One region of the Vibrio palustris genome, then DNA from elsewhere that is predicted to be linked to it. Evidence: predicted binding sites of a transcription regulator. Region 1 holds the regulator's gene; the other holds the start of a gene.
What was found. The regulator PurR, encoded in region 1, represses purine synthesis genes. The targets are predictions, from matches to a motif close to TNANGNAAACGTTTNCNTNA.
Positions count from the first base shown of each region.

Region 2: the regulator PurR is predicted to act here: its motif matches at 4,726-4,745, upstream of purT (formate-dependent phosphoribosylglycinamide formyltransferase).

Region 1 is NZ_AP024887.1:1,136,180-1,144,319, reverse strand. It holds gene mukE (chromosome partition protein MukE) at 1-722, opposite strand, end outside; gene mukF (chromosome partition protein MukF) at 703-2,040, opposite strand; gene cmoM (tRNA uridine 5-oxyacetic acid(34) methyltransferase CmoM) at 2,055-2,834, opposite strand; gene elyC (envelope biogenesis factor ElyC) at 2,950-3,798, shown strand; gene torR (two-component system response regulator TorR) at 3,926-4,633, opposite strand; gene purR (HTH-type transcriptional repressor PurR) at 5,082-6,083, shown strand; cyclic di-GMP riboswitch class I at 6,239-6,337, shown strand; gene OCU30_RS05515 (TfoX/Sxy family DNA transformation protein) at 6,449-7,036, shown strand; gene OCU30_RS05510 (putative signal transducing protein) at 7,142-7,465, shown strand; gene OCU30_RS05505 (alpha/beta fold hydrolase) at 7,462-8,140, opposite strand, start outside.
Region 2 is NZ_AP024887.1:1,466,724-1,474,863, reverse strand. It holds gene pheT (phenylalanine--tRNA ligase subunit beta) at 1-818, shown strand, start outside; gene ihfA (integration host factor subunit alpha) at 1,267-1,563, shown strand; gene OCU30_RS06965 (RelA/SpoT domain-containing protein) at 1,639-2,418, opposite strand; gene OCU30_RS06960 (thiopurine S-methyltransferase) at 2,763-3,419, shown strand; gene purT (formate-dependent phosphoribosylglycinamide formyltransferase) at 3,486-4,661, opposite strand; gene OCU30_RS06950 (DUF1045 domain-containing protein) at 5,059-5,745, shown strand; gene OCU30_RS06945 (thiol-disulfide oxidoreductase DCC family protein) at 5,807-6,199, shown strand; gene cdd (cytidine deaminase) at 6,287-7,183, opposite strand; gene OCU30_RS06935 (LrgB family protein) at 7,353-8,039, opposite strand; gene OCU30_RS06930 (CidA/LrgA family protein) at 8,039-8,140, opposite strand, start outside.

The DNA of each region.
Region 1 (8,140 bases):
ATACTCACCGTATCGTTGTGTAATTTGTCTTGCCCATCCTGTTTGTCTTGGTTATCAAACAAGGTCGGTTGATTTGGTTCTTCATGATAAACCACGGCTTCACCATCACGAATCAGGCGTAACTGGGCGTCACGCATATCATCGCCAACGCGAACATCCGCACCAAAGCGAAAGACGGCTTCTGAAATACGGAATTTATTGGTTTCACCGACCGTAATAATCATACCAAGACGTTTAAGACGACGTAGCGACGTGCGGACTTTATCGAAGAGCTTTTCTTTATCGAGATCAGAGCCTGTCGCACGATTTGTCACCAGCTTCATTAACTTAGCCTCATCGACTAACTGCAATAACTCGTCGTAGAGTTCTTGGTTAGTGAAAATTCCCTCATGAGCAAGCCGCTCTGGACTTAAGTACAGAAAACACAGAACTTTGCCTACTAGCATATCCAGTTCAGATAATACGCTGCGATTAATCAGTGACGTCGAACGTGGACGTAAATAGAAAAAACCTTCCGGCGCTTTAACGAGCTCGGCATTATAACGTTGATAAAACACGGCCAGTTCAGATTCAAAATCACTTAAAAACGCGTGATTATCTAGGTCTTCACTCGCGATGTGGCGGCCCGCGCGCAATAAACTATCCAAAGCCGGAAACAGTGGATTAGCGATGGCTTTTGCCAGATTTACTGACATGTATTCATTAATATCGGTCGATGACATTTGCTTGTACCTTTGCACCAAATTCGTTGATCGCTTTCCAATCTGGTTGAATCGCTTGATAGTCAGACTCTGAATAACCCAGACGGACCGCTTGGTCGACAACAATACGGGCGAGATCAAAATGATGTGTATGGGGGTGCGTTGCGAGATAATCTTGCAGCACCGAACCTAAATCAATAGGACGATTATGTTGTTTAAACGCAGCCAGCATTTCGCCTACCCGTTCAGCCAGTTCGTCATGCACGTGTTGAAACTCTTCGTACTCAACGTCTTGTGGGACGAAGCCGGTCACTTCGTCGTCGCGTAATACTAGAGCTTCATCTCGTAAGTCGCGCAGGCGTTCTGCATCGGCATAAGTGAGATACCATGGCTGATCGAAGTAGTCAGTCAACGACTGACGCAAACGCTGACTGAAAGCACGGTTTTGATCCATATCGATCGCGGTACGAATAAACTTATGAACATGGCGGTCATAACCAATCCATAAATCAATCGCTTGTTGACCCCAGCTGACAATACGGTCGAGTTTCATTTGTAAGCCAAAAAGAATCTCTGCAATAAAATCGAGTGCTTCGTTACCATAGGTGATTTCTTGAATATCGAGAATTTGCGTTTGTAGTTCATCCCCTGCTGCTTGCAGAGTGTCTTGTAACTCACGTAATGTCGTCGACGTTTCTGTTAATAACTGTTCACAGCTGGTGATCGCTTCACGCCAGTTTTGGTTAAGCAACTGCGCAATTTGTTCTTTGACTAAATGCTGTTGCTCATCCATAACTCGTTGGTTAAGATCAATCTGATCAAAAATTTCTCCCACCGAGTACTTCAACACACCATACACATTTTTACGCCATTCTTGTGGCTCTGTGCTCTGTTGCGCGGCTTCAACCGCTTTGCTCATTTCACTGGCCACCATCGAGAGTTGAATCGATAGTTTGAGTTTTGAGAACTGGCGATGACGAACATAATAGTCGGCAATACCAATGGCCAAAGGTGATAAGCGATAGATACTCACCCCATCGTTCACTTCACTGGTAAAACGACGAATCAGACGCTGACTAACCATTTCGTTAATGGCATTGTTCGCTCGAAAAGCCGACGCTTCGCCGGTGTCAGAAAATTCTTTCGTTACTATTTTAAATGTATCTTGCAGCTCACCTTCCCCTAACTCCTCGTCAAAGCGTTCACTACTTAATACTGATATTGCAATCAGAAAAGCCAAGCGCTCTGGTGTTAAGTTCAAGGAAAAGTCATGCTGTTTGACCCAACCCACTAACTCTTCAATGGATTGTGTCGCATTATTATGAGTTAACTCACTCATGCTTCATCCTGTTATTATTGCTTCTGCGCCCATACATGTATGTATCGGCCTAATGAGAGGTAGGGCTCTTGTCGGCAAAATTTTTGTTCTAACGCCAAGACGTCCTTTTGCTCAAAATCTCCCATATGAGTCACATTACCAATGTAATCACTAAAACAGCGAATGCCACTTTTACCACAGATGTTAAAGCCTGCTTTTTCTATCCACGTATAAACATCATTGGGAAGCAAGCCTTGTTGAGGTTGTAGCTTAAAGCGCTTTTTGTGTGGCATTCCGTTCAAAATATGTGGCAAGTTACCGCAAACGGTATTTTTCATCACCAAACCGTGATAGTTATAGAACATGATTGACGCCATGCCACCTGGTTTTACTTGCGCCAATACGGTCTCTAAAGCGGCTTTTGGATCCACTAACCATTCCATCACAGCGTGAAATAACACCATATCGACAGACTGGTCTAAATGATCGCCAATCTCCTGGACTGGAGCATGCACTAAACGATAATGGTCTTGTAATCCGGCATGCTCAATCGACTGTTTGGCCAAGCTCAACATATTGGCAGACAGATCACACAGTGTCACTTTGTGACCCAAGTGGGCAAGTTTTTGAGATAACTGTGCTAATCCGCCACCAGCATCTAAGATATTTAAAGGCTTGTCATTAGAAGTAAAATGCGTTAACAATTGCACTATATCTTCCCAAACAATGACTTGACGTATTTCACCTTTGTCAGAACCATAGATATTTTTTGCGAATTTGTGGGCAATATCGTCGAAATTGCGATCTCTAGTCACGGCTGCTTGCGTTATGATAACTAATCGTGCTGTTATTCTGTCATAGGAATGGCAGGAATAAAGAGGCTTTTATCCTTTTTTAACGCCAAGTGCTGCTTTTTCGGGCTATTTATATATGTTTGAGCTGAAAAAAATTATTTCGTCCCTATTTATGCCGCTTCCAGCGTTGCTGATCATCGGATTTTTAGGTTTATCATTGATTATGTTTACCGCGAAACGTAAGAGTGGCTGTGTGATTGTCCTCTTTTCTTTGCTCGGTATTTTTTTGGTGTCTTTTCAACCCGTATCGTCACGCTTGTTAATGCCTTTGGAACGTCAATATAAAGGTTTTTTACCCGTTGATGAGAGTATTGATTACATCATGGTGCTAGGCAGCGGGCATGTCGTCGATGACCAACTACCGCCGACATCAGAATTAAGCCGAACGGCATTGATGCGTTTAACCGAAGGCATTCGTATTTTCCGCATGTATCCTGGTTCCAAATTGATCTTGTCTGGGTATTCTGGTGGGAGTGAGTTCAGCCATGCCAGAATGTTGGCACAAGTTGCACTTGGATTGGGTGTGCCTAAATCCGATATCATTTTACTGGAAACCGCCAAAGATACATGGGAAGAAGCTCGCCAAGCCGCGGCTTTTGTCCAACAAAAGAAAATGGTGTTAGTCACATCGGCATCGCACATGCACCGGGCATTGCAAGAGTTCCACGCCGCAGGACTTCAACCACTGCCAGCTCCAACCAATTACTTAGCACAAAAGAATATTCGTCAGCCATGGGAAAAATACGCCCCCAAAGCACGATATTTAGAGCAAAGTGAGCGTTTTTGGTATGAAACCATGGGGAGTGTATGGCATGATTTTCGGGATTGGCTGCTCAACACCACACCAGAACCGTTACCGGCAGCATCGCCAGAAACATCCACCGCCGAAGATATGCCCGATCCAATAACCAAGCCTCAACGTTAATGGACACGTTAACGCGCCACGCCCCATCGATAAGTGACTTTTCTATGGGGCGTGAGTTTATCAGGACTCTGTTCACAGCCTGCTAACAACCATGATAGCAAGGAATGAGGGAATGAATAACTGACCCTTAGGTGCCAGCAAACATATATCCCTCACCATGTATGGTCACAATGATTTGTGGGGTTTTCGGATCACATTCCATTTTCGAACGTAACCGCCGTATTAATACATCAATCGTTCGGTCATTTGGCGTATCAACACGATGGCTAATCATGTTTAAAATGGCCTCTCTAGTGAGAACTTGATGGGGATTCGATGCTAACGCGACTAACAACTCATATTCCGCCTTAGTTAACTTGATCGGTTCACCATGCTGGCTTAACGAGCGACGTTGAATATCAAAAAACCAATCACCAAATTGGATTTGTTGGCAATCGACATGCTGAGTTAAAGGAGCATGCTCACGTGAACGAGACACTCTCCACATTAAATTTTTCACTCGAACCAAAAGTTCTCTCAGCTCAAATGGCTTAGCAATATAATCATCTGCGCCCATTTCTAAGCCAATAATTTTGTCAATGTTATCTTCTCGACCGTTTAATAGAATGATCCCCATATCGGATCGACTGCGTAGCTCTCTTGTAATCATTAAGCTATCACCAGATAATAATTGTGCATCCAATAAAACCACATCAAAATCTTGTCGATCTAGGTGTTCACGCATTTCTATACCGGTCTCAGCCGACAGCACGTCGTATCCTTCCTGTTGGAAGTAATCGACCAAAATAAGCCGCGTCTCTTGCTCACTTTCTACAACTAATAACGGATAATTCATAAGCGCTACTGATTTCCGGTTCTATACACACTGATTTCATTCTATTCATAGTCCGTAATAATTCTAGCGTTACGCTTTAAAACCTTATCCTTTATTGATTCAAAACAATCTAATCCTCGGTTTTCATCCAATAGCGACCATAAAGACGCCAAACCGAGGAGGGTTGCGTGGCAACTCACTACGGCCAAGAGTCGCTTCTTTTTATCCGCTTAACCCACTAACGAAAAGATCGTGGACATGGAGTACATATAACAAATATGAATTTTTCATTGCGGCGCTGCAGAGAGCAGTCTAGAATCACAGCTAGTTTGAAAATAAAAATTATCCAATCAAGCCGCTCTTAGTTAGCGGTTTTTTTAATACATATCGGCTTATTTAAAAGCACCCACTGTTGGCTGAGTTCAGTATCTGACCCTTCCTAGCCAGCAGCAGTAATAGGACAAAACCAATGGCGACAATCAAAGATGTAGCCCGCCTCGCTGGCGTCTCGACGACAACCGTATCTCATGTAATTAATAAAACACGCTTTGTGGCTGAAACGACCCAAGAGCGTGTGTTAGGCGCTGTAAAACAACTGAACTACGCACCGAGTGCCGTTGCAAGAAGTTTGAAATGCAATACCACCCGTACTATTGGTATGTTAGTGACCCAATCTACCAACCAATTCTTTTCTGAAGTCATTGATGGAGTGGAAAGCTACTGTTACCGCCAAGGCTATACGCTCATTTTGTGTAACACTGGTGGCATCTATGAAAAGCAGCGTGATTATGTACGTATGCTCGCGGAAAAACGCGTCGATGGTATGTTAGTGATGTGTTCTGACATGACGCCCGAACTCATGGAAATGCTCGACGCCCACTCAGATATCCCTAAAGTGATCATGGACTGGGGATTAGAAGATTCTCAAGCCGATAACATTTTGGACAATTCAGAAGAAGGTGGTTACATTGCAACTAAACACCTCATCGACAATGGCCATACCGACATTGCGTGTTTGAGTGGACAATTTTCGAAAGTGGCTTGCCAAGAACGTATCCGTGGCTTTCGCCGCGCAATGCAAGAAGCCAAATTAACGGTCAACGAAGATTGGATTTTAGAAGGCAACTTTGAATGTGACACTGCCGTCCTTGCCGCAGATAAGTTGTTAGCGATGGATGAGCTACCAACCGCAGTATTTTGCTTCAATGATACTATGGCACTGGGCTTAATGAGCCGCTTACAACAAAAAGGCTGCAGTGTGCCTGATGATATCTCAATTGTAGGCTATGATAATATTGAGCTCTCAGAGTATTTCTCTCCCCCGCTGACGACAATCCATCAGCCTAAACGTCGTGTCGGGAAAAACGCGTTTGAAATTCTTCTAGAGCGAATCAAAAACAAACAGCATGATCGTCGTACATTTGAAATGCACCCAGAATTGATCACCCGTGACACTGTAAAGAAATTGTAAATTGATATTCATTAACATTAGTGTCATTATGGATGTTGGTACATATAATAGATAGCAATTTACACAAAGACTTTCGCGTAGAATTATTAGGGAACTTGATGAACAATTCTGGTTCCCTTGCTGTAAGTTCTTAATAATTATATTAAACCCAGATGTCACGCACAGGGCAAACCAATCGAAAGGTTGGGACGCAAAGCCTCCGGCCTTAGCTTGATGACAGTATCTGTCATCTAAAAGGTAGCGGGGTTACCGATGAAATATGTACAATGCAAGTTTACGTTACACTGACAAAACATATGCATTGTATTGCTATACTCTCGGACCTGATTTTGGTGGCGTATCTCAATTACACCGAGACTAAAGGCATGGATAAACCTATATTAAAAAACTCAATGCGTCTGTTTGAATCTCTAGGACGCGTAAAATCTCGCTCAATGTTCGGCGGATTTGGTATTTTTGTTGATGACACAATGTTTGCATTGGTCGTTCAAGATAAATTACACATCCGCGCAGACGATCATTGCGCAGAGATTTATCGATCGAAAGGCTTGGAACCCTATATTTATAAAAAACGTGGTTTCCCAGTTATCACTAAATATTTTGCTCTTCCTGAAGATTATTGGGACAATCCCAATGATATTTTGCAAGAAGCTAAGCAAGCATTGCTTGTGGCGAAGAAAGAGCGTGAATCTCAAGCGAAGGCAAAACCAACGCGGCTTAAAGATTTACCTAACTTACGATTAGCAACCGAGCGTATGCTGCGTAAAGCGGGGATCGAGTCCGTTGAAATGCTCCATGAAAAAGGCGCATTAGAAGCTTACAAAGCCATTCAAGATACCCATACGACCACCGTCAGTATTGAATTGCTGTGGGCTCTAGAAGGCGCAATCGAAGGCCAACATTGGTCTGTGATACCGCAAAATCGCCGTGATGAACTCATGCAACGCTTGTAATTTATTTAGTTTAAAAAGCACTCTATTGAGTGCTTTTTTATTGCCTGTCACTTTTTAAATCCCCCTCACCTATTATACTGAAACAGCAAGTAATAGGAGTTCATAATGAAGATCTACATCACCCATAATCCCGCCGAAGCTCATATCGTCTGTGGACTACTACAATCAGAGAATATTGCTTGTGAAGTCAGAGGTGAACAGTGGTTTGGACTGCGTGGTGAAATACCAATGGATGAGCACTCTATGCCATACATTTGGCTCTTCCATACTTTTCAGGCTGACGATGCCAGCGCGATCATTGCAACATTTCAGAGCGCTTCAACAGAGACTGTCTTTCCGAGCTGGATTTGTCATCAATGCCAAGAAACCAATGAAGGGCACTTTGCCGTTTGTTGGCAATGTGGCAGCGCCCTGGTGGAAAATGCTTAGCTTGTGACACGCGACTCACGCACACGGGTAATATGCTGATGGATAAATTCAATCGAGTGATGATTGAACCTTTGCGGGCTCTCAATATTACATACGTGACCACAATCACTGAGCTCAACAAGCTCACTCATTGGCTGTTGCTGAGCCCATCGTTTTACGGGTTCTAAAAATAAATAGTCTTTGTCGCCCATAAGGTAAAGCGTTGGAATCCTCGGCATACACGAGCGGTATGTGGTCATCATTGGATTGACATACCGGGTTAAGTGGAACCAGCGTTTAAATTCACTTTGGCACAACTTTTTTGCTTCTCGAATAAATAACCAGCGCGATTCACGCTGTCTTGCCGTCGGCATCACGATATACGCAAATAAACGATAAAGCAGCATGTAAGGGACTAGGTTTTTAAACCAGTCACCTAGGCTAATTAAACATCGTGTACGGCAATCAAACGATAATATTGCCCCGCCCAGCACCATGCTTTTGATACGGTGCGGATGATACTGGGCCATTGTGTGTCCGATCAAAGTACCCAAAGACATCGCGACAATATGTGCTTGGGTGATATTCAGTCGGTCCATCACGTCGATCACATCTCCCGACACGCCACGAAACGTGTAAGACTCCCCTGCTTGACCACTGGTCGTCTCTGCTGAGCGGCCATGACCACGTAAATCA
Region 2 (8,140 bases), 330 kb from region 1:
CGGTGCCAGGTGTTGAGCCATTAGTGCTGCCTAACCCAATCTCTGCTGATATGTCAGCTATGCGTTTGGGATTAATGCAAGGCTTGTTGAACACTGTCGTACGTAATCAAAAGCGTCAACAACCTCGCGTTCGTCTGTTTGAGTATGGTTTACGTTTTACTCCAGATACTACTGCTGAAAACGGTATGCGCCAAGAGCCAATGTTGGCAGGTGTACTTGCAGGCAACCGCAGTGAAGAGCACTGGGATATCGCGACGGCAACCGTTGATTTCTTCGACCTCAAAGGCGATGTTGAAGCAATCCTTGAGTTAACAGCCAATGAAAAAGCCTATCACTTTGAAGCGGTAAAACATCCCGCTTTACATCCTGGTCAAAGCGCAGCAGTGATGCTGGATGGTAAAAAGATCGGTGTGATTGGGACAGTTCATCCTGAACTTGAGCGTAAGTTTGGTTTGAATGGTCGTACGGTTGTCTTTGAAATTGAGTGGAATGCGATTGCAACTCGTGTGATCCCTGAAGCGGTTTCTTTGTCAAAATTCCCGGCTAACCGTCGTGATATTGCGGTCGTAGTTGATGAAAATACAGCTTCTGATGTGATTGTCCAAGCGTGTAAGAATGCAGGTGGCACATTGCTCAAAGACGCACAGTTATTTGATGTTTATGTGGGTAAAGGCATCGATGATGGTAAGAAGAGTCTGGCGATTGCGCTGAGTCTCCAATCAACGGAACGTACACTAGAAGAAGCTGACATTAGTGCTTCTGTTGACGCTATTGTTACCGAAATTGGTGAGAAATTTGGTGCAACATTGCGTGACTAATTGTTAGCTGCACCGCAAAAACAAAAAGCGGGCCTCGTCAAGAGGTCCGCTTTTTTGTGAGTAGTGGAAATTCATGACTTGAAATGTCATGGTTTTGTCATGTAAGGTGATGATATTTCAGAAAAATAAAATTTTTTTTGAAAATAAAATTTTCTATTAAAAAATGACATTCAGTTTTTAATACTGCGTATGGTATAAAAAAAGATAAATTACCTGTAAAATACCTATGAATTGACATATTTCGACGTCAAATATCGGTATATTGACATTTATATGCGTCTCAAATTTGTTAGTAACAAATTTTTTTGAGTGAAAAAAGTTGGCGAAAATCATAAGCTTGGCATACACTTTTCAGGTGCTGTCGATAGGTTGTTGATTCGGCAAGGCAATTATTGCCAAGGCGCTGTCGATAGGACAGCAAGATTAACTAAGCTTTGAGGGAAGTTTTATGGCGCTCACAAAAGCCGATCTGGCAGAAAGCCTCTTTGAAGAATTGGGTTTTAGCAAACGTGATGCCAAGGAAACGGTGGAAGTGTTTTTTGAAGAAGTTCGTAAAGCACTAGAAAGTGGAGAACAGGTAAAGCTCTCAGGATTTGGAAACTTTGACCTGCGTGATAAAAATCAACGTCCTGGTCGTAACCCTAAAACAGGGGAAGATATTCCGATTTCAGCTCGCCGCGTTGTAACGTTCCGCCCTGGGCAGAAATTAAAAGCCCGAGTCGAGAACATTAAGAGCGCGAATTAAGTTTCGAGCAAAGAAAGACCACGCTTTTAGGCGTGGTCTTTATGTTTGAGTCATAAGAATTATTGTATGGGCGTGTTACGCAGCTTGAAGCTGGGTGGTAATGTATGGATGCCATGCGTTTTGATATAAGTTCTTTGCTTGGGCTCGTAACTGTTCAATTTTTGCCCGTTCTAACTCTGTGAGATCTCGTTGCTGAGCCGCAGCAGTACGTTCTAATGTTTGAATATTTTCATAAATGCGATGTTCTTCGCCGCTTTTCACTTTCTCTATCCCTTTTAAATGTAACTGCACTTCTGCGATTAACTGTGTTTTAGGCAGTCTAACCAATATATTTAAGTCTCGATAACCTGATGGCGTGGGATTTTTGAAGCGATTTTTTACTTTCACTATGGTGGCTGAGCGACGTAACATTTCATATGCTTGAACCAAACTCGGTACATCGTTAGCCACGATTGTGGCACGAGCTAAATCGGTGATACGCTCATTTTGACCGGCAAAGTCAGCGGCGATTTTTTGTTGTGCTCTTTCACGAGATTTGACGCCACAAGTGAATGGGGTAGTGCCTGTGAGCATAGCGGTTTTTTTGCATAAGTTTGTGAGCTCGTGCTGCGCTTGATGAGATTTACTGTACAACACATCAAAATCACGATAAGGCTGTAGTGGTGTTGATGATATAGATTGAATGCCATACAACCCACTTAAGCTGTGTTTAAAAACTTCAGAGCTGATTTCACTTTGAGATTCCGTACTGCGATTGTCTTCGACATTCGTATCAACGGGCATGGCGGCCGCGAATGCGGGGGCACGGCTTAAAATTAACAGCATGAGTGCCGTGGTACGCAATAAGAGGTTCATATACTCTCCTTAAGCTATAACGCTGTTTGAGTCAGAAGGGGCACGAAAAGGATTCATGACTGTCACTCGCGAAAGTTACTAGCTCTTTGCTACTCTCTTTATATCTGGTCTGGTATGAAAAAAACAATACCTATGACCAGAAACTGACAATGGTTTGCAATTGAGAGCACGTTATTTAACGAACTGACCCTTGTTATCACTTCACAACGACGATAGATGAGACCAGTTACGTGGACGCTTGAGCAGATTTTAGGCTATAAATGTGATGAGGTTGTGTTAGAGGCTATCGTTTTTTGGGGCGATAAGTTAGGCTTAGCTACCTGTAAAATCGAAGAGAGTACAACATGCAAGATCCTGAATTCTGGCACCAAAAGTGGGCGGACAACAAAATTGGTTTTCATATGGGGGATGTGCATCCTTTTCTTGCTAAATATTGGTCAGCACTTTCTCCACAAAGAGGCGAGCGTGTGCTGGTTCCACTCTGTGGTAAAAGTGAAGATTTAGTCTGGCTCGCGGAGCGTCATGATGAAGTCGTTGGTGTTGAGCTTAGCCCGATTGCAGTTCGTGCCTTCTTCGCAGAACATTTATACACGCCGTTAGTGACTCAACTAAGTAGCGCCCATGAACTGTATCAATTTGATGAGTTATCGATTTATACCGGAGACTTCTTTGTTGCCCCATTAGAATCGGCCGATTTAGTTTATGATCGCGCCGCATTGATTGCTTTACCTGCTGCCATGCGTGTCGAATACGCTGAGCGTATAAAACGCTTGCTTTCCCCACAAGGCCGACTATTAATTGTGACGTTAGATTACCCACAGGAAGAAATGGCTGGACCTCCGTTTAGTGTCACTAAGCAAGAATTATGTGAGTTATTTGCGGGGTTTGAAGTGACGTTACTCGATAGTGATGAGGCTGATGAGCAGCACGCTAAGCGTGCCGAGCAAGGCTTGTCTCGTTTTGCGGAACATGTTTGGATGATTACTGCTGAAAAGCAATAACCATCCCATACTCCCAGGCCATAAACACGGTGTGCTATTCGACACCGTGTCTTAGTTGCCAGCTACTCAGTAATGAATGTTAACCGCTTTGGCACAGTCGGTTGCACGGTCAATCGCTTTTTCTAAGCTCTTACCACGGGCAAGGGCGACACCAAGGCGGCGGCGACCGTCGATTTCTGGTTTCGCAAATAGTCTCACTTGTGAATTAGGCACGAGCAATGCGTGATCTAGGCCACTATAGCTTAGGTTTTTTGACGTCCCTTGGCCTAATATCGCCGCTGATGCGCTAGCACCGTATTGGGTAATATCGCCAATAGGTAAGCCAGTGAACGCTCGCACATGGAGTGCAAACTCAGATAAATCTTGCGAAACGAGTGTGACCAAGCCAGTATCATGTGGACGTGGTGATACTTCGTTGAAAACAACAGTATTACCTTTTACAAACAGCTCAACCCCAAACAGGCCGTAGCCGCCTAAAGCATTCACAATTTCTTCAGCGACATATTCGGCGGCTTTACGGGCATTTTCAGACATGGCTTGTGGTTGCCAAGATTCACGGTAGTCGCCGTCTTCTTGACGATGCCCGACAGGAGCACAGAAATGGACACCATCAACGGCACGGACGGTGAGTAGGGTGATTTCGTAATCAAAGTCGATGAATCCCTCAACGATCACGCGACCGGCACCGCTACGACCACCTGCTTGCGCGTAATCCCATGCGGTTTGTATATCTTCGGGGGTTTTAATGACACTTTGGCCTTTACCTGAGGAGCTCATGACGGGCTTACACACACATGGAATACCAACGGCTTCGACACCAGCAGCAAACTCTTCATACGTATCGGCAAATCGGAAAGGAGAGGTTGGCAAAGAAAGCGTTTCGGCAGCTAGACGGCGAATACCCTCACGGTCCATGGTAAGACGTGTTGCATTCGCAGTAGGGACGACGTTAAAACCACGCTGTTCCAATTCGATCAGTTTTGTCGTTGCAATCGCTTCGACTTCAGGAACGATATAGTGCGGCTGCTCTTTCTCTATCACGGTTTGCAGCATATCGCCATCAAGCATATTAAAAACATGACGACGATGAGCAATTTGCATAGCCGGTGCGTTATCATATCTATCGCAGGCGATAACCTCTAAACCAAGGCGCTGGCATTCAATCGCGACTTCTTTACCCAACTCTCCAGAACCAAGAAGTAAGACACGAGTAGCATTTGTTCGCGTGGCGGTTCCCAACATAAAAGTCCTTCCCAATGTGTAATGCTAAGTAATAAACACGGCACATCATACGGATTTTAATGTAAAAAGCAAACGTTTGCGCAACAAGTTTTTAATGGGTATAGATACTATTCAAGGCAACCTTATCAGTGAATCCTGACGTTGTTTATGACGTTTCATCGCGTTCTATGCTATTGAAACGCCGCGCTCTATCGTGTGTCTCTATACTCGTCCTAAAGGGCATCGTTAATTTCGTCATCACTAGAATGTCATATGCAAACCGTATATTCTTGCTTATGCAAAACGTACAGAGAATTCTATCTTACCGTCAGTAGGTTAACGAAGAAATCCAGATATCCAATCACAGATTGATTGGGTTAAACTCGCTATTATTAAATTTGATATCTATGAGGAAATTATGTCAAGGATGAAAGCTACAGTGGTTACGTGTTTCGTTAGTGGGATGGCGGTATTACCCGCGATGGTACAGGCTGAGAGTATTGATATCTTTGCGATACCTTCAGATAATGTTGTCAACGTGGTAAAAGAAACCAGTGAAACGTTGCACTCTTATGGTATAGAGAGCTTTTACCGTCAAGGTAAACCCGTGCACATTACCTTGTATCTCACGGATTTCCCAGTGTCTGCAAAAGAGCGAATTACGCAGATTGCGCAGCAATTTGCACAGACTCATCAAGCATTCCCCATCTCGGCACATGGTGTGACGGTCACTAAAGGTCACTGGGCATTTGTCGATGTCGACCAAAACGCAGCACTACAACGGTTAGCCGATGAAATAACGTTGGCGATGGAGCCGCTGCGTTCGCCAAATCCTGAGATGCCGAATTGGGTAAAGGCGTTTCCAAATAAACAATCTGCATTTGAACGTTACGGAAGTCCGAATGTATTTCAAAATTTCGCGCCTCACTTGACGCTAGTGGGGGCAGAGAAGAACCCGAAATTAGCGAAATTTGCACAAGCCATGGAAAAAACACCCCCTCAAGCTCATGGTAAAATTGTGGGAATCGGCGTGGGGGTGACCGATAAATGGGGGCAGCAAAAAACCATTTTAGGTGAATATCGTTTCTCGCCCGCGCAGCCATAGTGAGTCAGGGATAGGTGTGCTACAGTGTAGATCAATTCAACACACGACTAGGGGTGAAATGATGACGTCATTAATCGTATTTTATGATGGAACTTGTCCTTTGTGTGCGAAAGAAATGAACCACCTACGTAAACTCGATACTCAGCAACGTCTGCACTTAGTCGATCTACACAGTGAAGAGTTTGCTCAGTTTCCCGATATCGATCCGGTGAGTGCGAGTGAAATCTTACATGCGGTAGATAAACAAGGCCGTTTGTTATTAGGACTGGATGCTGTACATAAAGCATGGCAAATGGTTGGTCGAGGCTGGCTATATGCGCCTTTACGTTGGCGATTGATTCGTCCAGTGGCTGATTGGTGCTATTTCTTTTTCGCGCGCCATCGTTACCGTATTTCGTTTTTATTTACCGGTACATCTCGCTGCGACAATGGACAGTGTTCAACGAAAAAATAATGAATTACTGCGCTGTAATAACGAAAGCCCTTGCACGAATACTCGTGCAAGGGCTTTATTGTTATGGTATTGCCTGTCTAAATGCGGTTATTCTTTAGGCACTTCGGCATAGCTAAATTCAATATCAGGATTTAATCCATCAAGCGTAGCTTGTGTGGTATCCAAGTGGCTAATGGGCGTATTGGCCATTTCGACCAATGCTACGTGCGTAACCTGTGAAAATTCAAGACCTGCCATACGCATTTGTACCAGCGCCACTTGCAGTGGTGGTAAACTTGGATTAAAAGCCGCGTTTTCTGCATAGGCGCCTTTGAAAACCTCACCATTAACGGCGCTCAGGGCGATACCACTGAAGTTTTTAGTGTAAGGAGCATGGCTTATGCTTAATGCAGCTAAAGCATCTTGTAACAGTGGCTCTTCAAATGCATAGTCAAAGTGACGATCGGCTGGATCCATAAGGCGTTGTTTTATGCCTAAATCGTCAGGCCCAAATGACTCGGGTAAATAATGTTGCAGTGATAGTTCTTCGCGCTGGGGTAACTGAATATTCAGTGACGGGGCTGTGGTTAATTCATTCATAAACTGTCGGCAATGACCACACGGAGTGTGATTGACCGTCACGTCTTTGATCCCGGTTTCACCTTTCATCCATGCATGGCTAATTCCCGCTTGCTCAGCATGAATCGATTGGCCTAATTGCACTCCAGAAAACTCCATATTGGCGCCAAAATATAAAGTGCCACTTAAGCCACGTACAATAGCACCAACAAAAAACTGCGAGATAGGTACATGAGCGTAGCATGCCGCTAAAGGCAGCAGCGCGACGCGCAAATCCGCATCCGTGAAGCCAGAGCGATGGAGAAGTGTATCAAATTGAAGACTAGAGATTGTCGCGTCAAAATCGTCGGCTAAAACAATCGGAGTTAGGGAGTCGGCGATAGACTCTGGTAGACGGCTTAGTGCCTGCTCGAGTAACTCTTTCATTGGAGCATCCTAGATTGATTATGGATGATCAGTTTAGGGGATGTATCAATCAATGAAGTGATTCACGTCACAATTTTGATGAGAACTGGGTTGTTAATTACATTAGTTGCTCTAAATCACATCGAATAAATCTAAAACGCCAACGTTGTTAACGCATTTTTGGTGTCGCTTAATTCAATAGTTGGTTAAGCCATAAGACCAATGTGAATAAGAAAGGGGCGAGAATCGATGTGATAACGCCACATAGTACTAAAGCTAATGAACTGAATGCGCCATCTCTAGCATTTGTTTCAGCGCAGGTGGCTGTACCGAGTGCGTGCGAGACGGACCCCATGGATAATCCCTTAGCCAGTGAATGCTCAATGTTAAAAAACCGGAAAATAGGGTAGCCCATAATCGCGCCAAATAGTCCGACGAGCATGACGACGATCGCTGCAATTGACGGTTCTCCACCAAGGTTTCTCGCGACTTCCATTGCAATTGGAGTCGTTACGGATTTTGCCATCAAAGAGGCGATGAGATGTACATCAGTATGTAACAGCACGGCAATGATACTGGCCGTAAGCATCGACATAATGCTGCTCAAGGTGCACGCCAACAAAATAATCCGCCAGTTAGCACGAATTTGCGGCAACTGTTCATAAAGAGGGAAAGCTAAGGCGACCACCGCTGGACCTAAAAGTTGGCTTAGATAGATATTATCGGCATAGTATGTTTGAAAAGGGACGTGTAATACCATTAATAAGCTTATTAGTAATGCTATGCACATCAATAATGGGTTGGCCAGTGGTGATGAAATTTTTGCGCCTAGCCAGCGGCACAAAAAGTACGCCACAATCGTCGCAATAATCCACATTAGTCGCGCTCCTTATGGATTGATTGTTGTTCTTTTTGCGTTATATATTTATCGAGTATCACACTCGATGTCAGTAGCACAATGAGGGTTCCACCAATGGC